DNA from 3 places in the Paenibacillus sp. ALE2 genome. Region 1 is predicted to be linked to each of the others. Evidence: riboswitches for the same ligand, from Rfam matches in the RefSeq annotation. Region 1 holds a riboswitch; each other region holds the start of a gene.

Region 1 (6,943 bases):
GGAGCTTGGTGCAGCCAATGAATCTAAGATGTCATGTCGAATTACTGTGGGTTGGTTGTCCAAATGCCGGCTACTTTTAATTGAACCCGTGGCGGCAGCTTCAATGCAGCTAATGTCAGATCGGCCAAATCCTGCGGCTGAAGCATGCGGTCTTCGTCACCAATATTCAATCCCGCATTTACCGCCAATTCTGTATTGACCGTGCTTGGAGTCAGCGCGGTTACCCGAATATTGGATTTGCGAACTTCCTGCATCAGTGCTTCCGTGAAGCCCATCAAAGCAAATTTGGATGCGCAATATGCCGAGCCTGTTGCAAAACCTCGTTCCCCTGCTGTGGAGGAAATGTTAATAATATTTCCGCTCTGTTGTGCCAGCATGCTTGGAAGAGCGGCGTGTGTAACATAATAGGTTCCCATCAGGTTTACGCGAATAATACGTTCCCACTCTTCGGGGTCCATATCTGCGACTGTGCCGAAGGTGGCGATGCCTGCATTGTTGATCAAAATATCGACGGCACCCAGCTCATGCTCCAGTGAAGCTACAGCAGCAGCGGCCTGTGTACGATCCGATATATCTGCAACAGCACTCACCACTTTCACACCGTATGTACTTCCCAGTGAATCCTGCAGCTTTTGTAGGTCGGTCAATGTGCGTGAGATTAACCCCAGATTAACGCCTTCCTTGGCCAAGGTCTCGGCAATTGCCTTACCAATTCCTTTGCTGGCTCCTGTAATAATGGCTGTTTTGTTTTTAAGTTCCATCCAGTCTCCTCCTTATCACTATATAACGTGGTTGTGCATCTGAGCACATGGTTACATTATACTAGGTTAAACCCCTTGAACCAAACTTCGCCTGATGAGACATTATGTAGTAGCCTCCTATTTGGAAATATCAATATCCCCTGAAGTGGTTTCGACCTTGATCACGCTCGCGGCGCCGGGAACAGATTCGGGAGTGTTTATGCTTCCAGAGTCAGAGTGGACATTATAGACACCTTTAAAATCGAGAGCCTGCTTAATATTTACATCACCGGAATCAGAATTCACTTCCAAGTTGGATACGGTGCGTTGCGTAATATTAGATTCCCCTGAGGTTAGGGATAGAAGGCCGTTACCGCTATAATCGCGGATGGTGACATCTCCTGAAGTAAGCTTTAGCTCCATATCTGCTGTAAGCTGATTGGCTATAAAGTTACCGGATGTTAGATTTGCGATCAGGTGGGTACTTCGGAGGTTTGTAATCTCGGCAGTGCCTGAGGTAGCAGTAATAGAAGTATTCTCCACGGAGGCATCTTGAAGTTTTACATTTCCTGAATGTGTATCTACCTGCAGATCAGCTAGTGTTTCCCCAGCAGGCATCTCTACAGTAATCGTTTGATCCAAATCAGGGGTAAACGAAAAGAATGACAAGGAAGGGGCCGGCTTCGATTGAATGGTAAGCTTACCGTTCTCAATTCGGGCATTATGAATCTGGTCGGCTACTTTTGTCTGAACTTCTCCGCTGATGCGTATCGTACCTTGGTCGCCAGAGCCAGGAGTGAACAAAATAGAAACATCATCAGAACTGTCCACTTTCAGGTTTTGAAGCTGACCACGTGTGAATGTCCATTTTTTATTTATAGCTGTTGTTTCTTTCATTACTTGTTGATTCCATGGAGCACCGTAGACCACCATTCCGGCTACACCGATGACAATGCACAATCCAGCTGCAATAAACCACATTTTATTCATGTTGTTAGTAAGCTCCCCTCAGGGTAGTCTGATTCCATTTCCAGTATCGCACTGTGCCCTTTACCATAAGGAGTAGGAGATAACGTACCCCAGGCAGCAGCAATAGCCCCATACCTGTTAACGTGATGGAGAAGAAGAATTTGGTTGGGTAAAAGGTGCTGTTGAGCGCATAATCAGTGACGGCGAGTAGAGGGGCTGCAACGAAACTGACCGCCACTGCGGTTAATGAAGCCCATACCGCCCATAGGGCAGCTAGAATCGGGATGGAGATCAACAAGTTGAGAAACAGCAGCCCTAAGAAAGTAAAAAGATTGCGTGCGAAGCTTCCTTGGCGAAGTGGAGGGGAAGCGTTCCAGTCTACATTGGGAACATCCAATGCTTCTCGGGCAATATCCTCTGGGTTCCCCAACTCATGGGCAATTTCAGTTTCGCTTTTTCCATTGGCCAAGCCGTAGTCAAAATGCTGGCTCAAATCACTAAGCAACTCATGGCGTACCTCTGCAGGGAGAGGAGATAGGCGCTGCTCCACCTCTGTAAGAAACTGTTTTCTATTCATCAGGATCTCCTTCCTTCAGTAGGCTTGCGACATGATGGACAAAATCATTCCATTCCCGTGTAAGTAATCTTGTATAATGGCTGCCGGTATCGGTCAGCCGGTAATATTTACGGGGCGGGCCCTCGGTCGATTCCTGTAAATACGTCGTGCAGTATCCCTCGGATACCAGACGGCGAAGCAGTGGATATAGGGCTCCCTCTGCTACTTCGATATGACGGGAGACGGCTTGAGCCAATTCGTAGCCATAGCGGTCTCTACGTCCAATTAGAACTAGAACGCATAGTTCCAGTACCCCTTTTTTGAATTGGATGTTCACATTCACGAGCGATGCTCCCTTCCTGATGTAATCATAATTCATAGGTGTCGTTCGGAATAAGGGGAAGAAACGTGTGTTTGTGCATAATTTGTCACGGGTACTAATTATAAATCAGTAGTCAGGTATAATTTAACATCATGTACTGATTAATGCAAGGTACTAAATTTTTAATAATAAAATCTTCGGGTCAAAATGGGCCGGTTTTCTTTCTTGAAGGCTTACACGAATAGCAAATCTTGTAGAAAAAAGTAGTTTTATTTGGAAATTCCTCGATTTCTGGCTGGAAACACCCATAGAATGTTACTTTAATTTCATTCATTAAAATGATAGATTGTAAAGTGTTCAATAGAGCTAAAGATTACCTTTTATGAAGAGGTGGATAAAGGATGGACTGGAAGCACTGGTATAGGGAATTGGAACAGGATGATGAGACTTGGGATGTGTCGGAGGAGGTTGTACTGCGTGGTGTGGTACATCTTGATTTTTGCGGGCATCCGTCGGAGGTAGAAGTCGAATTTATCGTGGGAGCCGACTCTGAAGAACAGGCACAGGCTATAGAAGAACCTACGGAACCTCAGAGAAAGACATGGGAGAAGTATATGGCATGTTCGTCAGCGATCCATCCTCAAGTATTGCAGTCCATATACCAACATTATGTAGACATCGTGGAAAAGTATCGGAAGGCATACAGCTCATGGGGAGAGGACCCTAATGAATATGCGCCTTATGTGGAGCGACCAGAGCAATTGCTGGATCGAATGCAGCTTATATCTATACTGATTTCCGACTCATCGGAAAAGGATGAACTATATTTGAATTTTAATTGTTCCTGGGATCGAGAGCATGGCTTAGGCGTACATCTGAAGCAGCTAAAAATCGAGCATATTCAAGGTTTATATACATTATATGACTTGGAATAAATAACTCCCTTCCGGTCTCTAATAGAAAGACCGAAAAGGGAATAGGATATGATGGATATAATAACGTGATTGGATACGATAAAAATATTAGTTGGATACAGACAGCACGGCTCGGGCTGCTTGAGCCGCCTGTACCATTTGCCGCAACGCGGCAACAGATTCCTCCTTGGTGCGGGTTTTCAGCCCACAGTCTGGATTAACCCAGAACAAATCTGCTGGCAGTACGCGCAAGGCACGCTGAATCATGCTTAGCATTTCTGATTCATCAGGAATGCGCGGGCTGTGGATATCGTACACGCCCAGACCGATGCCTTTGTCGTACACCTGATCCTCAAAGCTAACAATCAGTTCACCATGACTACGAGAGGTTTCAATAGAAATCACGTCGGCATCCATGTCTGAAATGGACTGGATCATATCTTGGAATTCGGAATAGCACATGTGTGTATGGATTTGGGTCGCAGGTTCAACAGTGGCCGTGGTCACAAGGAAGGCTTGAACCGCCCAATCCAGATAGGCCTGCTGTTGTTCTTTTTTCAACGGGAGCCCTTCGCGAATTGCGGGTTCATCCACCTGAATCATGCTAATACCCGCTTGTTCGAGTGCCTCTACCTCTGCCCGTAATGCCAGAGCTAATTGCAAAGCAACTTGCCTGCGTGGAATATCATTACGTTCAAAGGACCAGTTCAAAATGGTCACAGGGCCTGTAAGCATTCCTTTAACTGGCTTGGAGGTTAACGATTGGGCAAATGCCGTCTCTTCTACAGTCATTGGTTGATCGAACGACACATCTCCGTAAATAATCGGCGGTTTAACACAGCGGGAGCCGTAGGATTGCACCCATCCGTTTTGTGTAAAAGCAAAGCCTTTTAGTTTTTCGCCAAAAAACTCAACCATGTCGGTCCGTTCAAATTCCCCATGTACAAGCACATCTATGCCAATGTCCTCTTGGATATCAATCCATTCCTTGATCTGCTGCTGGATGAATGTCCGATATTGCTCGGCAGACCATTCTCCTTTGCGATAGTGCAGACGGGCCTTGCGAACCTCAGCAGTTTGCGGGAAGCTGCCGATGGTCGTCGTAGGCAGTGGGGGTAACTTCAGCCTATTTTGCTGAATTATACGGCGCTCGGCGAAAGGAACGCTGCGTGATAGTGGCTCCTTTGCCAACAGGTTGGCCAAATCGGCAGCTGTCTGTACCCTTGCCGCTGAGCTGTTGAAGCGGGCTACCGCTTCCGCACTTTGCTCAAGCTTGGCAAGTGCGGATGGATCATGCTTACCAAGTGCAGCCGTCAAGACTGCGATTTCATCCAGCTTTTCATCGGCAAAGGCTAGGGCATGCACCAGCTCTCGGTCCAGCTTGTGCTCTGCTTCCAGACTGACCGGCACATGCAGCAGACTGCACGATGGCTGCACGATAAGCTGTTCTGCATTGATTTGTTCTGCTAACTGGCCCAACAGCGCAGCCACGGCATTCAGGTCGCTGCGCCATATATTGCGCCCATCAATGACACCAGCACCCAGCGTTTTCCCTTTGGGGAAGCCATGTCGCGATATATGCTGGACATTTTCGCCATCATCATAGACAAAGTCAAGACCCAGTCCCTGGACCGGAAGTTCAGTCAGACGCTCATAATGATCTAGGCTACCAAAGTAGGTTTGCAGCATGATGTTTAAGGAGGGAGCAGCTTGGGTCAAAGCTTCATAGACCTCCTGAATAATATCCAGATCCTCTACTGGGAATGAGGTGGTCAGGACAGGTTCATCGATTTGGACCCATTGTACGCCTTCTGCTGCTAGTTCGGACAGGACTCGGGTGTATAAAGGCAGGAAGGTTCGTATAATAGAGGCCAGATCCTTACGATCATAGCCTTTGGATAAAACAACAAATGAGTAGGGACCGATGAGAACCGGTTTACCGTCAATACCTAGCTCCTGCTTTGCTTCACGATAAGCGAGTAAGGGCTTATTTTCAGTGAGCACTGGAGCCGCATTTTCCAATTCGGGAACGATGTAGTGGTAATTGGTATTCATCCATTTGGTCATTTCGCTGGCGGTAGCTCCCTTCTGCCCACGTGCCATCCCGAAATACACAGACAGAGGAACCGGACCTGTAGGACGATAGTTGAACCGTTCGGGTACGAGACCGAACATCACAGATGTATCCAGCACATGATCGTAATAGGAAAAGTCTCCGACAGGAATGCGATCAATCCCTTTGTCACGTTGCTTGCTCAGATGCTCCAGACGCAATCTTTTCATCTCACTATGCAGTTCACTTTCGTTAATACTACCCTGCCAGAAGCGCTCCAGTGCTTTCTTCCATTCCCGGTTCCCGCCGATACGCGGATATCCCAGATTACTGCTAGTCAAACCGGACAATGTAGATCGTTCGTTAATGGACATGTAGGTTTCCTCCTAAGTGGTAGCCAGTTTATTTTTACGTACCAAAAAAGGCATTCTGTCCCCAAGGCTAAAAATGAGTAGGGGAAAGAATGCCTCCGCGATTAAAATTCAAAAATACGGCGACTGCTCTTAACACCTCCCTATCTTCCGTAGGTACTGCGATGTTGTTAAAATAGGCAGGTCTCCTGACTTACGGATCATGACGTTCAGCATCCCTTCCCGGTCTGTGGACCAGTGGGTGTATGAGCAGCTGAACATTCCCCGTTTACAGTGGCGGGACCGTCCCGGATTTGCACCGGCTTCCCTTTTAAGTCTGATCTGAATAGAACAGACACCTATTTCCAAACTATAAGATTAAGGTATGACGAATAATTATGCACTCGTATACTTGTTCACCATCATAAGTGAAACTCACAGGATGTGCAATAGAAACAGGAATAGAAACTGGAGTGGAATCTGTTAGTTATATGCAAAAAAGACAAGCCCAACCCATCGTGGGGGACTTGTCTTTGGTATAGCATCTTGCTAAATAGAACATCGCCTTTAAGCTAATGAAACGGTGTAACCTGCTTGAGTACTGGCTTTCACATCTACCAGGCGCTGATTACGGCTGCCCCGAAAGGGGAGGGTCAGATCTTTTTGCTGTTCAACAAAACGGCCATCTACAATCACGTCACACAATAGTGCCAGCTCCTGTCGCTCCTGATCCATGAGCAGATCTTCGTAGACAAAGCCTGTGTAGGCCCAGACGGTTCGGTCGGGACAAGCCGCGCGGAAGTCACGTACAAATTGCGAGCATTCTGCTGCTGAGAAAAAAGGGTCTCCCCCGCAGAGAGTCAATCCGTCCAACAGCGGATTATCCATGATATCACGGATGACCTCCTGTTGACGCTCGGGCGTGAATGGCTCCCCTGCGCGGAAGTTCCACGAAGCTGGATTAAAGCAGCCGGGACAGGCATGGCGGCAACCACTAATGAATACAACGGTGCGCAGGCCGTATCCTTCATTCAGAGAT
Region 2 (6,943 bases), 200 kb from region 1:
TGAATCGGTCAAAGGCGTTAATGTCTCAGAAGTTCCACAGAAGGTTTGATGAATAGGAAATAAACAAAAACAGCCGGAGAGAGGGCGTAGCCTCTTTTCCGGCTGTTTGGCATGGGGTTATCCAGAACTAGTTATTTATTAAGCAGCATGAAATTATTGATAAAACCCTCTTTCTGTATGAAGATCGGGGTTTGGATTTTCGAGTGGTAGGAAGAGGCATGGTATAATCTACCTTAAGGACTTTGGATAGTGGTGGATGTTTTCGGATCACGGCGCAGCTTCCCGAAAGGGGGTGAAGCCGATGGTCAACCTTGTGTCGTGCTATGATGTGCTGCGTTGGATGGTTACGTTACTAAGCCTGGTGTTTAGTATTCGTAAGCTTTATCGCTGGCTGCGTCGGAAATTTCGGAACAAGCGAAAACCCACCGCGTAATTAGGTTGGCCCCTAACGGTGGGTTTCGTTCGCATTAACATTCAGTTATGCAGCGCGCCGTGGTGGTGATCCACAGCCTTTCAAGTCCTAAGAGTCTTTGCCGTTGGAGCGGCGAAGGCTCTTTTTAGTATACGGATACAGTGGTTATCTCTATACCTAATTTTAACACGTGAATTGTGTGCACGCAACGTTAAGACATACCTTCAATTGCGCGCAAGCAATGAATAGCCTTGGTCTTGATTCACACTATATCATTCAAATTTAAATTATTACGCAACATTTGTTGACAAGCCAGTAGCAACAAAATAAGATAATCCTAAATCGTAATAAAAAGGAATAAAGGAAGAAAACAGGTGTGAGCCGGACAACTCTATATACGAAGTTTCGTAGAGACGATGTAGATAGTTGTTGAGCGTGTTCACTTAAAAGGGAAGTTCGGTAGATTCCGACACGGACCCGCCACTGTATACAGGCATCAGCAGGGTACTGCTGGAGCTTTCAGAATAGCCACTGGAACTGTGAGGAACCGGGAAGGCCTGAAAGATAAGCCTGGAGTCAGGAGACCTGCCTGTTTTGACATCACTGTCAGACCCACGGGATGCTGGGGAGGTGGTTAGGCGTGCTGCATACGGAATGTCTGAAACCGATCTGATCCCTTCTATGTTTTTGGAGTTGGCTTTGAGGTGAGTTTTGACATTTTATAATGAAAGCATTTCTGACTGCTGGTCAAGTGGTTGGGAATGCTTTTTTCGCGTTTTGCGTTAGGTTTATACGATATTTTACAAGATAGAGGAGGACATGTGGGATGATAGGCAATCGTAATAGGCGTTCATGGTTCATATGTACAGGATTGCTGCTGCTGATGGCAGTTATGGCTCTTTCGGGATGCGGCACAGCCACGAAGACGGAGGATAGCTCAGGCAAGGGTGAGAATACGCCTGCACAACAGACTCCAGCAGGTAAAAAGCTGGTGATGGCGTATACGTGGAAACCGTCAGGCGTCGATCCGCATGGAGACAATAGCTGGGATGTGATGCGTTCCGGTGCCGGTGAGACACTCATTCGTTTGAATGAAAAGTTGGAGCCTGTGGCTTGGCTAGCCAAGGAATGGAAGCACGACAGTCCTAACGTGTGGACGTTCAGCTTGCAGGATAGGGTCACTTTTCATGATGGAAAGAGTATGGATGCAGCAAGCGTAAAAGCATCTTTGCTGCGCTCTATCGAGAAAAGTCACCTGGCGAAGGATTTACTGGATGTGAAGTCCATTGATGTAACTGGTCCGCTGACGCTGAAAATTACGACAAACCAGCCGAATGCAGCGCTGGTATCCAATTTGGCTGATCCGTCAACGATTGTACTGGATGTGGCATCCATAAAAGATGAGCAAAGCTACCCTGCAATGACAGGTGCTTTTAAAATCAAAGCCTTCAACAAGGATCAATCCTTGGTCGTCGAGCGTTATGACGGATACTGGGGCGAAAAGGTGCGATTGGCCGAAGCGACGATGAAATTCATTACGGACGGTAATTCGCGCCTGATGGCGTTGCAATCTGGTGAGGTGGATGTAGCGACGGATATTCCGGTAGATAACGCAGAGGTATTAAAAAAGAACGACAAGCTACAAGTGCTGTCGGCTCCATCCTTGCGCACCCATATGATTGTGTACAACATGGAATCACCTGTGTTCAAGGATGCAACCAACCGTAAGGTGGTGGACAGTCTGATTCCGCGCGCATCCATTGTGAGCGCCGTTATGAGGGGCTTCGGCACGGAAGCAAGTAGCCCGTTTCCGAGCATTCTTCCCTTCGGTAAGATTGAGCGTAAAGCATTGGACGGAACGACAGAGCAGTTGTTGACGAAGGATGGCTGGCAGAAGGATGCCCAAGGCACATGGTCCAAGCAGGGCAAGCCATTCGAGGTTACGCTGCTGACCTTCCCTCAGCGTCCGGAGCTATCCGTCATGGCTGAGGTTATTCAGAGCCAGTTGCTGAATGAGGGAATCCAGGTCAAGATTCGCAAGGTGGAAAATATCGACGAGGCATTGACCAAAAATGATTGGGATTTTGCTATGTACAGCATGCTCACGGCCCATACAGGGGAGCCGCAGTATTTTATGGACATGTTCTACTCCTCTACAAGTGAAGCGAATGTAAGCCGTTATGCTTCCAAACCGCTGGAGAATATTCTTCACAGCCTGAAGTTGGCGAAGGATACCGCACAGCGTAATGCGGTAACACTGCAAGCGCTGGATATCATCAATACAGATTTACCGCAGTCGTTCATTGTGCACCCTGACAATGTGTTTGGTGTGAAAAAAGGAGTAAAGGGCTTTACACCGCATCCGATCGAGTATTACTACATTACAGCGCAATCTGATATTGCAGAATAACGAGCAACGTATCCTATGATTCGTTTTATATTGGAACGTGTGGCGCAGCTGCCCATCATTGTATTCGTTGTATCTACGCTGACTTTTGTACTGATGAGGCTGGCCCCTGGTGACCCTGCTCTCATTTTGCTCACCGCGCATAATGTTCCTGCTTCTGGGGAGGCGCTAACCGCGCTGCGAAACGAACTGGGCTTGAATGAGCCGCTTCATATTCAATATGTGAACTGGCTGAGGGATGTGTTCACAGGACATTGGGGAACCTCGTATGTGTCCAAGGAGTCAGTGCTAAACGAACTATGGAGCAGACTGCCCGCTACGGTGGAGCTAGCTTTGGCGGGCTTTGCCGTCATGGCGGTGCTTACGCTTGGGATGGGACTGGCTGCCTCGCTAAAAGTCAGCGGTCCACTAGATCGTCTGGGCAGGCTGTTCGCTTTGCTGGGATCGTCAATTCCTTCTTTTTGGCTTGGGTTTCTGCTGATCTATCTATTTTCCGTTCGCTTGGGCTGGCTCCCATCCATGGGAAGGGAGGACTGGACACATTTAGTACTCCCAGCGCTGACGCTTGGTGCAGGATTGGGAACGGTGCAAGCCCGTGTATTGCGTGCTCAGATGCTGGAGCTGAGTGACCGGAATTTTGTGAAGGCAGCGAGAGCTCGCGGTTTTTCACGTATGCATATTCTCTTTTTTGAGATATTTAAACATGCCGTTCTGCCTATGATCACGCTGTTAGGTACGAATCTATCATTTATGCTGGCAGGTAACGTCATCGTAGAAACCATTTTTTCATGGCCAGGGTTAGGAAAGTATTTTATAGATGCAATTACGCAGCGGGATTACCCGGTGATTCAGGGATATGTTATGTTTGCCGCGTTTTTAATTGTAGGTGTTCAGTGTTTGGTGGATGTGGTCCAGACGGTGATAGATCCAAGGCTGCGTTTGCGTTAAGGGGGAAGCTGAAAATGAAAAAGATACGGCTTTCCTTTAGAGGAAGCTTGCTGGCAGGGGGCGCACTGTTTGGCCTGATCGTGCTGCTTGGGTTGCTGGCTCCCTGGGCCGCTCCGCATGATCCTCTGCATGTGGACCTTCTGAACCGTTTGGCACCACCCAGCCGTAAATATCCTTTCGGTACGGATCATCTGGGTCGGGATGTGCTGTCACGGCTCATTTATGGAATTCGGACAAGCGTATTAATCGCTTGTGCGATTACGGTAGCTACGCTGTGTATTAGTCTGCCCACAGGCTTGCTCATTGGTTATGTGCGAGGACGTGTGGATCAGCTGATTATGCGGGGAATCGACGGCGTACTGGCTTTTCCTGATATTATTTTAACGGTGGCGATTGTGGGTATTTTGGGCCCGGGTTTCGTCAACATGGCCTTAGCGATTATTGCGGTACGGTGGGCGGGCTATGTCCGCTATATCCGTAGTTTGGTTCAAAAAGCCTGCCAGGAGGACTATGTACGGTATGCTCGTTTGTCTGGCAATTCACACATTCGCATACTAAGACGTTATGTATTGTCACAAGTATGGCCGCAATTGTTGGTTTATGCGGTATGGGATATCGGCCGCGTGGTATTAATGATTGCGGGGCTCTCCTTTCTTGGACTGGGTGTACAGCCGCCCAAGCCAGAGTGGGGTGTGATGCTGCATGATGCAACCTCGTATTTTCAGGTGGCTCCGCATGTGATGATCTTCCCGGGTTTAGCGATTATGCTGTTTGTGCTTGCCTGCCAGCTTCTGGGTGATCATTTTTCAGAAAAGGGGGCTGCGAAATAGTGGGCGAGCACTCTGTTATAGGGCGGATGGATACGACAGAGCAAGCGTACGTACGAAAACCGTTGTTACACGTGGAACATTTGGAGATTTGCCGTACAGGTGTAAGAGCCAGCGAAAGCGAAAGCAAACCGCTATTACGGGATGTGAACTTTTCCGTCTACCCAGGGGAAATTGTAGCCTTGACTGGGCCAAGTGGATGCGGCAAAAGTCTGACCGCACACGCAATCGCGGGTATGCTGGACCCAGGTGTTGGTGTTACGCAAGGGTGCATCTACTATAACGGGGAAGACATTATTCCGTTCCATGAACAGCGCTGGCAAAGACTGCGCCGTGGGGAAATTGCCCTGCTCATTCAGCAATCGCTGAGCGGGCTGAATCCGATCCGTACCGTCCGTGCCCAGCTGACGGATACGCTTAGACTGAACGGGCTGCGCCTGATGCACGCCCAGAAGGAGCTGGGGCAAGCTGATGCTGCCCTGTCCCACACTGCATCGCAGCCCCAGGGCGTGCTGTCACGGATGCGGCAGATGTTGAACCGTGTCACGGAGCTGGCTGGAGGCCGTACTATTCCAGGGCAGGAAGCCTATTTGTGTTCTCTGCTCCGCAAGGTCGGTTTTGCCGATCCTGAGCATATTCTGTCATCCTATCCTTTTGAACTAAGCGGAGGTATGTGCCAAAGGGTCCTGCTGGCTGCAATGTTAAGCTCTGGTCCGCGCCTCTTTATTGCCGACGAGCCTACTACGGCGCTGGATGTTATTAACCGCGACAAGGTTCTGGCCTTGTTTCTACAGTTGAGGGAAGATTTCGATCTCACGATTTTGTTAATTTCACATGATCGTCAGGGGATAAGCCGCATAGCAGATCGGGTGCTGGAGATGACCCCGGAAGGAAGGATGCAACCGTGATACTGGAATTGAAGAACGTCACCAAAGCTTATCCTGTCCGCAGACGGAGAAAAGGCTGGTTCAACACGAGACAGAGTCAGCAGCAGGCTATACAGAAAGTGAGTCTGGAATTACGACAGGGAGAATGCCTTGGATTGGTTGGAGAAAGCGGAAGTGGCAAAAGCACGCTGGCGCAGTGTATCCTGGGGCTGGAGTCGTTGACTTCAGGGGAAATCTGGCTGGATCAGCAGCCCATACATACCGGAAGGATGAAAGATATTCATCTGTACAAACGAATTCAGTTAGTCACGCAGGACTCGGCCTCTTCACTGCATCCCCGTATGACCATTCAAGATATTTTGATGGAGCCGATCCGTAACTATTTTCCTAAGCGAAAGGTAAGGGCGCTGGATATCTGCCTTTCCTTACTGGAATCGGTAGGGTTGGAGGCTGACAGTCTGGGAAAATACCCTGCACAGCTAAGCGGTGGACAAAAACAGCGGGTGTGCATTGCTCGGGCGTTGGCGGTTGAACCAGAAATCATCCTGTTCGATGAATCGGTCGCCAATTTGGATACGTCAACCCAGTCCTCCGTGCTAGACATGCTCAAAAGAATGCAGCTCGAACGCCAGCTGTCCTATCTTTTTATCACCCATGATCTTCAGTCCACCCGTACGTTCTGTGATCGTGTTGCCGTCATGGTTCAGGGAGAGATCGTGGAAATATTTGAGGATTGGGATGAAGAACTATTGAAGCATGAATACACGCGTGCCCTATTTCAAACATTGGCGGATTAATCCATAAATTTAATATTATACAAATTCAAAATAAATAATAGCTCTGCTTGCCGAATATTGTTGACAAAATATAATGTGGTACCTATTCTAAATATGATTATGATAATCATTATCACATATATAGAAAAGGGGAAATACATTGATGTCCGTTCGACACCGCAAGACTGCCACCCTTATGTTGGTGACGCTCCTCTTATTATCCGTTATTCTGGGCTGCGCGAAGCAGGAGAACACACCTGCATCCACCTCTACTAACGGAACTGCCAATGAAAAGTCGATCACGCTATCGTGGCCGCGGGACATTGGTACAATGAATCCTCACGTATACAACCCTTCCCAGCTATTTGCACAATCCATGATTTATGAGCCGTTAGTCAGCTACAAGCAAGGAGGCAAGCTAGAGCCTGCTTTGGCTGAATCTTGGACCATATCCAAGGACGGCAAGACATATACGTTTAAGCTGCGTAAAGGTGTGAAATTTTCCGATGGAACGCTATTTAATGCGGCGATTGTGAAAAAGAACTTTGACGCTATTATGAAAAATGAGAAAACGCATAGCTGGCTTGGTATAGTAGGCGTTCTCGACAAAACTGAAGCTGTAGATGACAGTACGTTCCGAATGACGCTCAAAGAGCCATACTACCCAGTTATTCAGGATCTGTCTG
Region 3 (6,943 bases), 2.0 Mb from region 1:
TTTATGTGTGCCTCCCCCTATTGTAACCCAAGTGAGCCATGTACAAAAGCTCATTTGCATTGACGGGACGCAAAAAGCAGCCTCATAATGGAGCTAAATGATTGAAAACGGGCGGAAAGGATATGAGGCAATGATAGAGGTTTACGGTCATGGCGGGGACAGGGAAACAGCTGCCGCGACATTTGGCGGAGCTGCGGCGGATTTTGTGGATTTTAGTGCAAATATTAATCCGCTTGGTCCGCCACCGGAGGTGCTTGAGGCACTGCAAAGCTCATTGGACACGGTGATTCGCTATCCTGACCCTGGGCATCGCCACTTTAAAAATATGCTGGCACGGCGGCTGCACGTTCCACCGGAGTCGCTGAGCATCGGTAACGGCGCTGCTGAAAGCATGGCGCTGCTGCTATTGGGCCTGGCTCCCAAGCGTGTGGGCACAGTGGAGCCGTGTTTTTCGGAATATGCCGAGCTGGCTGGCAAATTTGGAGCCGAGATCCACCGGGTATACGGGAAGGCTTCGCTTCAATGGAAGGCAGACGTGGAGGACATCCTTCAGCTCATGGAGCAGGTAGATGTACTGTTCCTTGGGCAACCGAATAATCCGAACGGTGTGCAATATGGTGAGCAGGAGCTATATGAACTGGCAGAGGCGGCTGGCAGAACGGGTACCGTGCTGGTGGTGGATGAGGCCTTTATTGATTTTATCCCACTGGAACGGCAAATCTCACTATTGCCTGTGCTGGATCGCTATCCTCATGTGATTTTGATCCGATCGATGACCAAATTTTATGCCATTCCTGGCTTGCGATTGGGCTATGCGATTGCTCATCCGGACTATATCCGGCAAATGACGGCCAAACAGGTGACCTGGAGTGTTAATGGATTGGCGTTGCTGGCTGGAGAGGCGTGTCTGAGAAGTGGGCAAGCTTATGAGCGCCGCACACAGGAACTGATTGCGACGGAGCGCAGTCGCTTGCTGACTGCCTTAGCGGAATGGGGCTGCGGTGTCGTTCCCGGCGAAGCCAATTACGTGCTAGCAAGGGCGCCGGGAACGTGGAGTTCATCGGCTATTCAGCAGGCGCTTGGACAACGTGGGATTCTTATACGTAGCTGTGCCATGTATCCGGGGCTGTCGGCGAGCCATTTTCGAATTGCAGTCAAGGACGCCGAAGCCAATAATATGCTGCTGTCTGCACTCAGTGAAGTGTTGGAGGAGGAGCGGCGTGATCGTTAGCTTGGTAATCATGGCAGCCTATCTGCTGGACAGGCTAATCGGCGATCCGAGATGGTTGCCACATCCAGTCATCGGGATGGGACATGCCATTTCAGCATTGGAAAAAGCGATTCGTCGTAAGGTCCGCAGTGACTGGGGATTGAAACGTGCGGGTATACTGCTTCCACTCATTGTGGCAGGAGGCTCCTTTGGGCTTGCTTGGGGGCTATTGCGTGTGCTTGCCTGGATTCACCCATGGTTGTCTGTCGTCGTAGAAATTGTTCTGGTTGCAACCACAATTGCTTCCAAAGGACTAAAGGACGCAGGGATGGCCGTATACCGAGCGTTGCAGGCGAATGACCTGACTGTGGCACGTCGGGAGCTAGGCATGATTGTTGGGAGGGATACGCAGCAGCTTGACGAGCCTGAAATTGTACGCGGTACCGTCGAAACAGTCGCTGAAAATATCGTGGACGCCATTATTTCCCCGCTTTTTTATGCCCTGATCGGGGGAGCCCCCTTGGCACTGGCATATCGTGCCGTAAATACGCTCGACTCAATGGTTGGCTACAAAAATGAAAAGTACCTGCATTTAGGCTGGGCCTCGGCACGTCTGGACGATGTAGCTAACTACATTCCGGCTCGCCTGACAGCAGTTATGCTTGTGATAGCGGCGTGGTTGTATCGGCTGGATGCTGCAAGAAGCTGGCGCACAGTCAAGCAGGATGCGCGTCTGCACCCCAGTCCAAACAGCGGATTTCCCGAATCAGCGGTGGCAGGTGCCTTGGGGATTCGTCTTGGTGGCTATAACGTGTATCATGGCATACGCTCGTTTCGAGCATATATGGGCGAAGAGATACGACCACTGGAGTCGAAGGATATCCGGCATACCATCCGGCTGATGTTCGCCGTATCCACTATGTTTGTAGGGTTGTGTTTGTTGGGAGCTGCGGGGTGTTTTGCCTTGGGATGGATGCGGTGAGGAGTGACATTATTTTGAAACAAAATACAGAAGGGAAAAGAGTGCGAGAATGTGGACTAAGTCCGAACCCACAACAGGATAGTGAGCCGAATGATGCTAAAGAAGATCTGCAGTGGGACATGGAGCTCGTGCTAGTTCGTCATGGCACAACCTTATGGAATAAGGAACGTCGATATCTGGGACATGCCGATTTGAGTTTGCTGTCTGGAGCAGAGCAGGAATTAAAGCCTTTACGGGAAAAATTACAGGGCCAGTCCTTTGCTCAAATCTATTGCAGTGACTTGATGCGATGTCGCCAGACCTTGCAGATCATTTTGCCGGAGTCAGCAAAGACGTCTGAACGTTTCCTATCTGCTATGCCTCCCATGATGGAACCACGTCTGCGAGAACTTCACTTTGGCGAGTGGGATGGAAAAACGTATGACATGCTTAAGGATGTGGCGTTGTATCGCGCTTGGATTGATGAGCCGCAACGAATCACCCCGCCTGGAGGAGAGTCCTGGGTCCATTTTGTGAATCGTCTGCGTGAATTCCTTGACTCTCTGTTTGCGTGGCGCATTGCTTTGAAGGTTCAGCCAATAGAGTCGAATGCTGCACCGCCCTCTGTTTTGGTTGTCACGCATGGTGGAGTAATTCGCCAATTGGTTTGTATGCTGATACCAGGTCATGATTTTTGGAGTCTGAATCCAAAACCGGGAGAAGCGATTAGGCTTCAGTTAAGGCTGGCAGGACTGCACAATTGTATAGCAAAATTGCTTTTTCACTAGGGTAGTTGTGGCGAATCAAGCAGCTGTTTGGGTTGTAAGCTAACTCTTTTTAACCTATAATCATCAAGTAAAAGAACGGCTTGACTACACTACATCAAATATCCAGCAGACGAGGTCGGCGCCGTGTGAGGGAACTTGCTTTTCTTCATTGCGCTGTTAAAAGGGAAGTCGGTGTGAGTCCGACGCGGTCCCGCCACTGTAAATGGAAACATGCTCATTAGCCCTGTTACATGTGCCGCCAAGCATGTGAAAGAATATCAGGGCATGCCTCTTCCATAAGTCAGGATACCTGCCCGTCCGCCTGTCACCATAATCCTTCGAGGAAAGGATGACGTGTTCGCAGTGACTGTCCATGCGGAAAGAAGCTGCCCGCCTGCGCACGATCTGTGCTAACGTGACCCCTGTATCCTGATATGAGGATGCGGGGGTTTTTGATAGGAAAAGAAGGCTGGAATGAGGAAAATATCGGATGATGTTCAAGTAACGCTCTTAACGATTTTTGTATGAAGGGGTGCAAATCATGGCAGGCAAAAAAATAAAGGTATGGACAACAGGTCTATTGGCGCTGATATTGGCAGTTGTGCTGAGTGCATGTGGCGCGAATGGAAAAAATGTAGAAAATAAAGAGGGCCAAGCTTCTTCACAGCAGCCGGGACAGACCGTAACCGCACAAGAGCCTCCGGGCAAAACGGTTTACCCGCTAACGGTTAAGGATGCAACAGGACAGGAATTTACATTTAAAAAGGCACCGGACAAGATTGTTTCCGTCTCCCCGGCAGAAACTGAAGCGCTGTTCGCTATCGGATTGGATAAGGAAATTGTTGGTGTATCCGACTACTCTGATTACCCAGAGGCAGCTACGAAAAAGCCTAAAGTGGGCGGTATTATGAAACCGAACGAAGAGGCGATCATTGCTGCGAACCCGGAAGTTGTTTTTGCAGGAATTTCACTTAGTGAACAGGCTACGACTAAGCTGCGTGACATGGGAATTATGATTTTTAAAACGGAACCGAAAACCGTTGAAGATGTCACAGCTAACATCGAATTGTATGGGAAAATCACCGATCATCAGAAAGAAGCGAGAGCGGTGACCGACAAGATGAGAGCAGATGTAGCGGAAGTGAAAGAAGGAGTTAAAAATATCGGCAAAGGGCAGAAGCTACGGGTATACGTCGAATTTTCACCAGGCTGGACAGTGGGTAAAGGCGAGTTTATGGACGAACTGATCACATTGGCGGGCGGCGAAAACGTGGGTGCCACGCAGAAGGGCTGGTACCAAATCAGTGAGGAAAATATTATAGCTGCCAACCCTGACGTGATTTTATACAGCAAAAGTGTGAAGGATGACAAAACAGGCCAGTCCCTCGGCGATATCATAAAAGCTCGTAGTGGATGGGATCAAATATCGGCTGTTCGTAACAATCGTGTATTTGCCGTGGATGATAATTTGATTAGCCGTCCAGGTCCACGCGTAACAGAAGGACTCAAGGAAGTAGCCAAGGGCGTGTACCCTGAAATTTTCAAATGAACCGTAGACTGATCGGTTTTGGGGGGACTGGTCTTGTCTTGCTGCTGCTGACGCTGCTGCTCTGTCTTGGCATCGGCTCGGTCAGTCTTCCGGTCAGCCAGATCACAGGTATTTTGATCAACCACCTACCGTGGTTAGATGATACGTTTACACCGGATTGGAATACATCTGCAGAGCAGATTATTTTGAAGGTCAGACTGCCAAGAGTGTTACTGGGAATGTTGGTCGGAGCAGCGCTGGCGCTGGCGGGAGCTGGATTTCAGGGTGTGTTGCGTAATCCCTTGGCTGATCCCTATACCCTTGGGGTATCCTCGGGAGCTTCGGTAGGAGCGGCAGTGCTGATTTATTGGGGGCTTCAATTTTCATTTGTGGGTATATGGACCCTTCCGCTAGTCGCATTTATAACCGGCATGCTGACGCTGTGGATGGTGTTGACGTTGGCGCGTGAAGGTGGGAAAATTCCGACCCAAAGCCTCATTTTATCAGGTGTGGTGATGCAATTTTTTGGGGGAGCCATTGTTTCTTTTCTGGCAGCCATGTCGAAGGAAACAGTCAATGAAATATTGTACTGGACGTTGGGAAGTCTTAGTCTGCGAGGTTGGTCATATACGGGAATTCTTTTACCTTACGTGATCGTTGGGCTGGTGTTTCTATGGAACCGGGCACGGGTGCTGAATATTCTGGCTTTGGGTGAACGTCAAGCGGCTCATATGGGGGTTCATGTAGATGCGACGAAGCTATCTGTCCTGATCATATCTACCTTGCTGACAGCTGCCGCTGTCTCAGTATGCGGAGTCATTGGCTTTGTCGGACTCGTTGTACCACATATCATTCGTCTGGTGACAGGTCCCGATTACCGGATGATTGTTCCGTTATCTGCACTGGGTGGAGCTATTTTTATGGCTTGGGCAGATACGGCGGCTCGCACGTTGTTGGCCCCAACGGAAATTCCTCTGGGCGTTATGACGGCCTTTGTTGGGGCGCCGTTCTTCGCGTATCTCCTGTACCGGAACAAGAAGCTGCGCAGGGGGGATCTGTTGTGACCGAACAAAGTGAAACACAGAAGGTGGATGATCGGGCGCTAGAGGTAGCAGGTCTTACCCGTGCTTATGGAGAGTTCCATGTGTTGAAGAATATTAGCTGGAACGTAGACGAAGGAGCTTGGTGGGGGATCATTGGTCCGAATGGGAGTGGTAAATCGACGTTGCTGCATCTGCTTTCTGGCGTAGATCAGCCGACTTCTGGAAGTGTTCATATCTATGGCAAAAAGGTCGGTAGCTACAGCAGAAAAGAGCTTTCCCGACTTGTAGCCGTACTCCAGCAGGAGGGCATTCCTCCAGTGAGATACACCGTCAGGGAAGTTATAGAAATGGGGCGGTTTCCTCATCAGGACTGGCTAGGCAGGGAAAAGGGAGTTGATGTGGAGGCGATTACGGATCGGGTCCTAGAGCGATTGAGTCTAACTTCACTGGCCGACAGAACATTGGACCGCTTGAGTGGAGGGCAGCGACAGCGTGTAGCTTTGGCAAAGGTGATGGTGCAGGAACCACAGATATTGCTGCTGGACGAACCTACGACCTATCTGGATTTGCGCTATCAGCTTGAATTTATGGAGTTGTTGGCAGAATGGCGCCAAGAAACGGGCGTGACGATCATTGCTGTCCTGCATGATCTTAATTTGGCGGCACAATTTTGCGATAATTTGCTTGTACTTAAGGATGGAATGGTTGAAGGATTGGGTAGTTCATCGGATTTGCTAACAGAGGACCGGATTCGGCGTGTATATGGTGTGGAGCCTGTGATGCTTCCGCATCCCGATAGCGGTGTGCCGCAGCTCTTGCTGCGCAGAAGCGCTGCGTCTACAGCAGATCAATAGGAGATTGGGAACATACTAAAAAGAGCAGGGAGTGGAAGGTATGAACGACAAGCTGCGTCAGCTGATCGATAGCATAGCCCAGCCGGATGGAGTGGCGGCTTCGGCAGCGTCAGCACATTTGGACCAATTAACAAAGCCACCTGGAAGTCTTGGAAGGCTGGAGAGCTTGGCCATCCAGCTAGCAGGAATTACTGGCGTGGACAAGCCTGAATTTGATCGTAAAACGGTGATGGTCATGGCTGCGGATCATGGGGTGTGTGAAGAGGGAGTTAGCGCCTTTCCAGCTGAGGTTACGCAGCAAATGCTGTATAACATGCTGTCAGGCGGCGCAGCAATTAATGTGCTGGCACGTCATGCAGGCGCTGATGTCCAGGTAATAGATGTTGGCGTGAATGCGGACGTTGCTCACCCAGATTTAGTGAATCGTAAGGTGCGTATGGGCACTTCGAATATGGCTAAAGGGCCAGCCATGCTGCGTACGGAAGCGGAACAAGCGGTTTTGGCTGGAGCTGAAGCCGTAGCAGAAGCGGTTAAAGGTGGCACACGGCTATTTGTTACCGGAGAGCTAGGGATCGGGAAT

What was found. A riboswitch is a leader RNA that binds a small molecule or an ion and turns the genes downstream of it on or off. The one in region 1 is predicted to bind cobalamin.
Region 2: another riboswitch for cobalamin. It lies ahead of ACXHJ1_RS07585 (ABC transporter substrate-binding protein); the one in region 1 lies ahead of metE (5-methyltetrahydropteroyltriglutamate--homocysteine S-methyltransferase).
Region 3: another riboswitch for cobalamin. It lies ahead of ACXHJ1_RS24955 (ABC transporter substrate-binding protein); the one in region 1 lies ahead of metE (5-methyltetrahydropteroyltriglutamate--homocysteine S-methyltransferase).

Annotation. Positions count from the first base shown of each region.
Region 1 is NZ_CM134213.1:1,946,384-1,953,326, forward strand. It holds gene ACXHJ1_RS08450 (3-ketoacyl-ACP reductase) at 42-761, opposite strand; gene ACXHJ1_RS08455 (DUF4097 family beta strand repeat-containing protein) at 879-1,730, opposite strand; gene ACXHJ1_RS08460 (DUF1700 domain-containing protein) at 1,735-2,286, opposite strand; gene ACXHJ1_RS08465 (PadR family transcriptional regulator) at 2,279-2,608, opposite strand; gene ACXHJ1_RS08470 (DUF6985 domain-containing protein) at 2,989-3,522, shown strand; gene metE (5-methyltetrahydropteroyltriglutamate--homocysteine S-methyltransferase) at 3,610-5,928, opposite strand; cobalamin riboswitch at 6,087-6,282, opposite strand; gene nrdG (anaerobic ribonucleoside-triphosphate reductase activating protein) at 6,472-6,943, opposite strand, start outside.
Region 2 is NZ_CM134213.1:1,750,277-1,757,219, forward strand. It holds gene ACXHJ1_RS07575 (nucleobase:cation symporter-2 family protein) at 1-49, shown strand, start outside; gene ACXHJ1_RS07580 (hypothetical protein) at 302-433, shown strand; cobalamin riboswitch at 816-1,019, shown strand; gene ACXHJ1_RS07585 (ABC transporter substrate-binding protein) at 1,239-2,822, shown strand; gene nikB (nickel ABC transporter permease) at 2,838-3,767, shown strand; gene ACXHJ1_RS07595 (ABC transporter permease) at 3,782-4,597, shown strand; gene ACXHJ1_RS07600 (ATP-binding cassette domain-containing protein) at 4,597-5,502, shown strand; gene ACXHJ1_RS07605 (ABC transporter ATP-binding protein) at 5,499-6,278, shown strand; gene nikA (nickel ABC transporter substrate-binding protein) at 6,421-6,943, shown strand, end outside.
Region 3 is NZ_CM134213.1:5,741,967-5,748,909, reverse strand. It holds gene cobD (threonine-phosphate decarboxylase CobD) at 131-1,231, shown strand; gene cbiB (adenosylcobinamide-phosphate synthase CbiB) at 1,221-2,192, shown strand; gene ACXHJ1_RS24960 (histidine phosphatase family protein) at 2,207-2,959, shown strand; cobalamin riboswitch at 3,055-3,270, shown strand; gene ACXHJ1_RS24955 (ABC transporter substrate-binding protein) at 3,480-4,487, shown strand; gene ACXHJ1_RS24950 (FecCD family ABC transporter permease) at 4,484-5,530, shown strand; gene ACXHJ1_RS24945 (ABC transporter ATP-binding protein) at 5,527-6,363, shown strand; gene cobT (nicotinate-nucleotide--dimethylbenzimidazole phosphoribosyltransferase) at 6,404-6,943, shown strand, end outside.